DNA from 2 places in the Streptomyces sp. NPDC055140 genome. Region 2 is predicted to be linked to the other one. Evidence: predicted binding sites of a transcription regulator. Region 2 holds the regulator's gene; the other holds the start of a gene.
What was found. The regulator HrcA, encoded in region 2, represses chaperone genes, less so after heat shock. The targets are predictions, from matches to a motif close to TTNGCACTCNGNNNNNCNGAGTGCNAA.
Positions count from the first base shown of each region.

Region 1: a site for HrcA is predicted at 975-1,001, ahead of groL (chaperonin GroEL). Genes of this name have one in related genera too.

Region 1 is NZ_JBSGTG010000008.1:156,200-159,607, forward strand. Features, by position in the region: gene ACWFR4_RS17825 (MoaD/ThiS family protein) at 1-190, shown strand, start outside; gene ACWFR4_RS17830 (cold-shock protein) at 642-845, shown strand; gene groL (chaperonin GroEL) at 1,165-2,790, shown strand; gene ACWFR4_RS17840 (DUF6215 domain-containing protein) at 2,945-3,408, shown strand, end outside.
Region 2 is NZ_JBSGTG010000007.1:46,502-49,909, forward strand. Features, by position in the region: gene dnaJ (molecular chaperone DnaJ) at 1-880, opposite strand, end outside; gene hrcA (heat-inducible transcriptional repressor HrcA) at 881-1,897, opposite strand; gene ACWFR4_RS15745 (MBL fold metallo-hydrolase) at 2,019-2,750, shown strand; gene ACWFR4_RS15750 (DUF3097 domain-containing protein) at 2,786-3,408, shown strand, end outside.

The sequences.
Region 1 (3,408 bases), on a different contig from region 2:
CGAGGTGATCGCCGACCTGGAGAAGAACCACACGGGCATCGCGGCCCGCGTCCTGGACGACCAGGGCAAGCTGCGCCGCTTCGTGAACGTGTACGTCAACGACGACGACGTTCGCTTCGAGCAGGGCCTGGAGACGGCGACGCCGGAAGGCGCGGGCGTCTCGATCATCCCGGCCGTCGCCGGAGGCTGACCATCGGGCACAGTGCCGGCGGCTGATCGCCCGGCCTTGCAAGGCCACACAGAGTCACCTGAATTGCCCCCTCCGCGAGAGAAACGGAGGGGGCAATTCTGCATGGTTGAGCGCGGTAGAGTTGGGAAGCGAGCTTCGCGCCTGTGCCTAGCGCATATATGAAGTCGGCCGCCGTCCGACAAGAAGCAGCCAAAGTGCCCAGCCCTTATCGGGTGTTCGTGGCATTTGTCGGGCCCGAGTTGCCCCGGAATCCAGTGACTGCGCCGCTTATTACCGCTCTGCCGCGCCCAGAATTCTCGTCCGATTGACCTGTTGCAGAGGGCAGTTGGGCAGATACATTCAGCCGCGGTCGACGCGTTCCGGCGCACACCTCCAACCAATGGGGCGTGAGGTCTGACCCGGGTCCGCGAAGTGCGGGCCTGTGCAAGGGCCAGTAATAGGGGAGTTAGTCATGGCTCAGGGCACCGTCAAGTGGTTCAACGCGGAGAAGGGGTACGGCTTCATCGCGGTCGACGGTGGTGCGGATGTATTCGTCCACTACAGCGCCATCCAGATGGACGGATACCGCACCCTTGAAGAGGGTCAGCGAGTCGAATTCGAGATCTCGCAGGGCCAGAAGGGTCCGCAGGCGGACATGGTCAAGCTCGCCGTCTGATCTCGGCGCGATCGGCCACCGACACACTCACGCCGAGAGGCCCGTACCCCGCGAGGGGTGCGGGCCTCTCGTGCGTGCACGCGCGGCCCGTGCGGGCCGTCCGCGGGGACCGCGCGTCTGCCGGAGGCGCTTGCACTCTCCTAGGCCGAGTGCTAATCATTGCGTTAGCACTCTGAAGGTGAGAGTGACAGAACTTGGATCGGGTCGGTGAGGCTCGCAGGCCGGGTGGGGCAAGGAACCACACGGCACGCAGGCCGTCCGTCGCGGGCACCAGCACGGTCCGTTTGCGTTTCCACCCCGTCCGGGAGGACCACTTCACATGGCCAAGATCATCGCGTTCGACGAGGAGGCACGGCGCGGCCTCGAGCGCGGCATGAACCAGCTCGCCGACGCCGTCAAGGTGACCCTGGGCCCCAAGGGTCGCAACGTCGTCCTCGAGAAGAAGTGGGGCGCCCCCACGATCACCAACGATGGTGTGTCCATCGCCAAGGAGATCGAGCTCGAGGACCCGTACGAGAAGATCGGCGCCGAGCTGGTCAAGGAGGTCGCGAAGAAGACGGACGACGTCGCCGGTGACGGCACGACGACCGCGACCGTCCTCGCTCAGGCGCTCGTCAAGGAAGGCCTGCGCAACGTCGCGGCCGGCGCCAACCCGATGGCCCTCAAGCGTGGCATCGAGAAGGCCGTCGAGGCCGTCTCCGCCGCCCTGCTCGAGCAGGCCAAGGACGTGGAGACCAAGGAGCAGATCGCTTCGACGGCCTCCATCTCCGCCGCCGACACCCAGATCGGCGAGCTCATCGCCGAGGCGATGGACAAGGTCGGCAAGGAAGGCGTCATCACCGTCGAGGAGTCGCAGACCTTCGGGCTCGAGCTTGAGCTCACCGAGGGCATGCGCTTCGACAAGGGCTACATCTCGGCGTACTTCGCCACCGACATGGAGCGCATGGAGTCGTCGCTCGACGACCCGTACATCCTGATCGTCAACTCGAAGATCGGCAACGTGAAGGACCTCCTTCCGCTGCTCGAGAAGGTCATGCAGTCCGGCAAGCCGCTGCTGATCATCGCCGAGGACGTCGAGGGCGAGGCCCTGTCGACCCTGGTCGTCAACAAGATCCGTGGCACCTTCAAGTCCGTCGCCGTCAAGGCCCCGGGCTTCGGTGACCGCCGCAAGGCCATGCTCGGCGACATCGCCATCCTCACCGGTGGCACCGTCATCTCCGAGGAGGTCGGCCTCAAGCTGGAGAACGCCGGTCTCGACCTGCTCGGCCGCGCCCGCAAGGTCGTCATCACCAAGGACGAGACGACGATCGTCGACGGCGCCGGTGACAGCGACCAGGTCCAGGGTCGCGTCAACCAGATCCGTGCCGAGATCGAGAACTCGGACAGCGACTACGACCGCGAGAAGCTGCAGGAGCGCCTGGCGAAGCTCGCCGGCGGTGTTGCGGTCATCAAGGCCGGTGCCGCGACCGAGGTCGAGCTCAAGGAGCGCAAGCACCGCATCGAGGACGCCGTTCGCAACGCGAAGGCGGCCGTCGAGGAGGGCATCGTCGCCGGTGGTGGCGTGGCCCTGCTCCAGGCCTCCGCGGTCTTCGAGAAGCTCGAGCTCGACGGTGACGAGGCGACCGGCGCCAACGCCGTGAAGCTCGCGCTCGAGGCCCCGCTCAAGCAGATCGCCGTCAACGGTGGTCTCGAGGGTGGCGTCGTCGTGGAGAAGGTCCGCAACCTTCCCATCGGCCACGGCCTGAACGCCGCGACCGGCGAGTACGTCGACATGATCGCCGAGGGCATCCTCGACCCGGCGAAGGTCACGCGTTCCGCGCTGCAGAACGCCGCGTCGATCGCCGCGCTGTTCCTCACCACCGAGGCCGTCATCGCCGACAAGCCGGAGAAGGCCGCCGCGGGCGGCGCTCCGGGCGGCATGCCGGGCGGTGACATGGACTTCTGAGCCTGACGGTTCAGCCTGTCCTTTCCGAGGGCGGCACTCCTCTTCACGAGGGGTGCCGCCCTCGGGCGTTCCCCGGTCGGTTTTCCTTGTCCGCCCGGTGATCACGGGTTAGGGTCCCCGGGCATATGTCAGGGGATCGGGGCAGGTGGGGGACATGGCCGACAGTGACGACGTGCCCGAGAAGGGCATGAACGCGTGGGGACAGGCGATATCGGCCGTGGCGCTGGTGGCCGCGCTCGCCATCGGGTTCTGGGTGATCGCGAAGACGGACGCCGAGAGCAGCGACGAGCCGAAGCCGGCGACCTGCTCGGGCGGGGAGGCCGAGAAGGGCGCGAAGGCCGGTAAGACGGCGGGGCAGGTCTCCGGCGAGCAACTGTGCGGAGTGCTCAACCGGCGGGACCTCGCCGAACTGCTCGGCACGCCGACGGAGATCGCGAAGTCCGCGTCGGGTAGCGGGAGTTCGGTCAAGACGGCCGGTGGGCGCGAGATCTCCACGCCCTCGGCGCGGGTCGAGTTCGAGACGTACACCGTGACGCTGGAGGGCACCTACGACGGCCATCCGGTCGCCGACACCGCCGGCCTCTTCGGGGACACGCAGGAGCGGCGGACGTTCCTGGG
Region 2 (3,408 bases):
TCTCCTCGAGGCCGTCGAGCGTCTCGAGCGGCACCTTGGTGCCGAGCGCCGCGGCCGTCATCGGAATGGTGACGGTGCAGTGCAGATCGTCGCCACGCCGCTGGAAGACGGTGTGCGGCAGCTCGTGGATCTCGACGTACAGGTCACCGGCGGGGCCGCCGCCGGGGCCGACCTCACCCTCGCCCGCGAGCTGGATCCGCGTGCCGTTGTCGACACCGGCCGGGATCTTCACGGTGAGCGTGCGCCGCGAGCGGATGCGGCCGTCACCGGCGCACTCCGGGCACGGCGTCGGCACGACCGTGCCGAAGCCCTGGCACTGCGGGCACGGCCGCGAGGTCATGACCTGGCCCAGGAAGGACCGCGTGACCTGGGACACCTCGCCGCGACCGCGGCACATGTCACAGGTCTGCGCGGACGTGCCGGGCGCGGCACCCTCGCCGCTGCAGGTCGTACAGACGATGGCCGTGTCGACCTGGATGTCCTTGGTGGTCCCGAAGGCGGCCTCGTCCAGCTCGATCTCGAGCCGGATCATGGCGTCCTGGCCGCGGCGCGTGCGCGACCGGGGACCACGCTGGGACGCCGTTCCGAAGAACGCGTCCATGATGTCGGAGAAGTTCCCGAAGCCACCGGCGCCGAAGCCGCCGGCCCCGCCTCCGCCCGCCTGCGAGAGGGGGTCGCCGCCGAGGTCGTAGACCTGCTTCTTCTGCGGGTCCGACAACACCTCGTAGGCGGCGTTGATCTCCTTGAACCGCTCCTGTGTCTTCGGGTCCGGATTGACGTCCGGGTGAAGCTCACGGGCCAGCCTGCGGAAGGCCTTCTTGATCTCGTCCTGGGAGGCGTCGCGGCGCACGCCGAGTACGGCGTAGTAGTCCGTGGCCACTTACGACTCCGCCAGGATCTGTCCGACGTAACGTGCCACTGCGCGTACTGCTCCCATCGTTCCCGGATAGTCCATGCGGGTCGGTCCGACCACGCCGAGCTTGGCGACTGCCTCGCTGCCCGAACCGTAGCCGACCGAGACCACGGAGGTTGAGCTGAGTCCCTCATGGGCGTTCTCATGACCGATCCGTACGGCCATGCCCGAATCGTTGACCTCACCAAGGAGCTTGAGGAGCACGACCTGCTCCTCCAGCGCCTCCAGCACGGGCCGGATGGTGAGGGGAAAGTCATGTCCGAAGCGGGTGAGATTGGCGGTGCCGCCGATCATCAACCGCTCCTCGGTCTCCTCGACGAGAGTCTCCAGCAAAGTGGAGAGCACCGTCGCGACCGTGCCGCGGTCCTCCGTGTCGAAGGACTCCGGCAGGTCCTGCACCAGCTGCGGCACGTCCGCGAAGCGGCGTCCCGCGACCCTGCTGTTGAGCCGGGCCCGCAGATCGGCGAGAGAGGTCTCGCCGAACGGCGCCGGGCAGTCGATCATCCGCTGCTCGACCCGCCCCGTGTCCGTGATCAGTACGAGCATCACGCGGGCGGCGGCGAGCGAGAGCAGTTCCACGTGGCGCACGGTCGACCGCGTCAGGGACGGGTACTGCACCACGGCGACCTGCCGCGTCAGCTGCGCGAGCAGCCGCACGGTCCGGCCGACGACGTCGTCGAGGTCGACGGCGCCGTCGAGGAAGTTCTGGATGGCGCGGCGCTCGGGCCCCGTCATCGGCTTGACCGCCGTCAGTTTGTCCACGAACAGGCGGTAGCCCTTGTCGGTCGGGATCCGCCCGGCGCTCGTGTGAGGCTGGGCGATGAAGCCCTCCTCCTCGAGCGCCGCCATGTCGTTGCGCACCGTTGCCGGTGAGACGCCGAGGCTGTGCCGCTCGGTGAGCGCCTTGGAGCCGACCGGCTCCTCGGTCCCCACGTAGTCCTGGACGATGGCGCGCAGCACTTCGAGCCTGCGTTCACTGAGCATTCGCGCGCACCTCCAGCTGTGTCGTCCGCGGCTGGCACTCGGTGCGGCCGAGTGCCAATGGTCTCCGGGTCAGTGTACGGCCGGTGGGTACGGGCCCGGCAAGGGCGCTAGCGTCGGACCCGTGGACGACCTGGACTGGAATGCGGTGGGCTGGGAGGAGCTGTCCGCTCGGGCAGGGCGGGTCCGGCTGCCGGGCTGGGACTGCACGACGGGCCTTGTGGTGGGCGACGGGGCGGCGTTGCTCGTCGACACGGGTTCATCACTTCGTGAGGGTGCGGCGCTGCGGGCGGACACCCGGCGCCTCATCGGCCCGCAGGCACGCGTGACGCATATCGCGCTGACCCACCCCCATTTCGACCACGTTCTCGGCACGGCCGCGTTCGCCGGTGTCGAGGTGTACGGCGCCGCGGGCATCGACACGGTGCTCACGCGGGGCCGTGACGAGCTGCGGGCGTCCGCGGTGGCGCACGGCGTGCCGCACGAGCAGGCGGCCGAGGCCGCTGACGTGCTCGTCGTGCCGCATCACCGGGTGTGCGGGGAGTGGACGCTCGATCTGGGCAACGGGCTCCAGGCGCTGCTCGCGAACGTGGGCCCGGCGCACAGCGGGCACGACCTGGCGATCCTGGTGCCGGGCACGCCCGAGGTCGTCTTCTGCGGCGATCTGGTCGAGGAGTCGGGCGAGCCGCAGGCGGGCCGTGACGCGGTGCCGAGCCGCTGGCCGGCCGCCCTGGACCGGCTGCTGGAACTGGGCGGTGAAGATGCCGTGTACGTCCCCGGGCACGGAGCCGCGGTGAATGCGGAGTTTGTCCGTGCGCAGCGTGCCGCGCTGGCGGCGCGTTTCGGCGTGTCGTAACCGTACGGCCGTTCGCACTTCCTATCGTCTGCAGAATGCTCCCACCCGTCTCCCGCCACCGCCCTTCCAACGAAGGCCCTTCGGGCCCGCAACGCCGCCTGTACTCCCCCGACTTCACCCCGCCGTGGAAGAAGCAGCAGGCCGCCCCCGAGGTGGCGGCGGACGTGGATCTCGTGGTCGAGGAGGTCACGACCGGGTTCTGCGGGGCCGTCGTCCGCTGCGAGAAGACGGCCCAGGGCCCGACGGTGACCCTGGAGGACCGCTTCGGCAAACACCGGGTGTTCCCCATGGACCCGCGCGGCTTCCTGCTCGAAGGCCGGGTCGTCACCCTCGTACGTCCGGTGTCCGCCGCGCCCGTACGTCCCGCGCGCACGGCCTCCGGGTCGGTCGCGGTGCCCGGGGCGCGGGCGCGGGTCGCGCGGGCCGGGCGCATCTATGTGGAGGGCCGGCACGACGCGGAGCTGGTGGAGCGGGTCTGGGGCGACGACCTGCGCATCGAGGGCGTGGTCGTGGAGTACCTGGAGGGCGTCGACGACCTGCCCGCGATCGTCGCCGAATTCGCCCCGGGGCCCGACGCGCGGCTCGGTGTCCTCGTCGACCATCTGGTGCCCGGCTCGAAGGAGTCACGCATCGCGGCGCAGGTCACCGGCGAGCACGC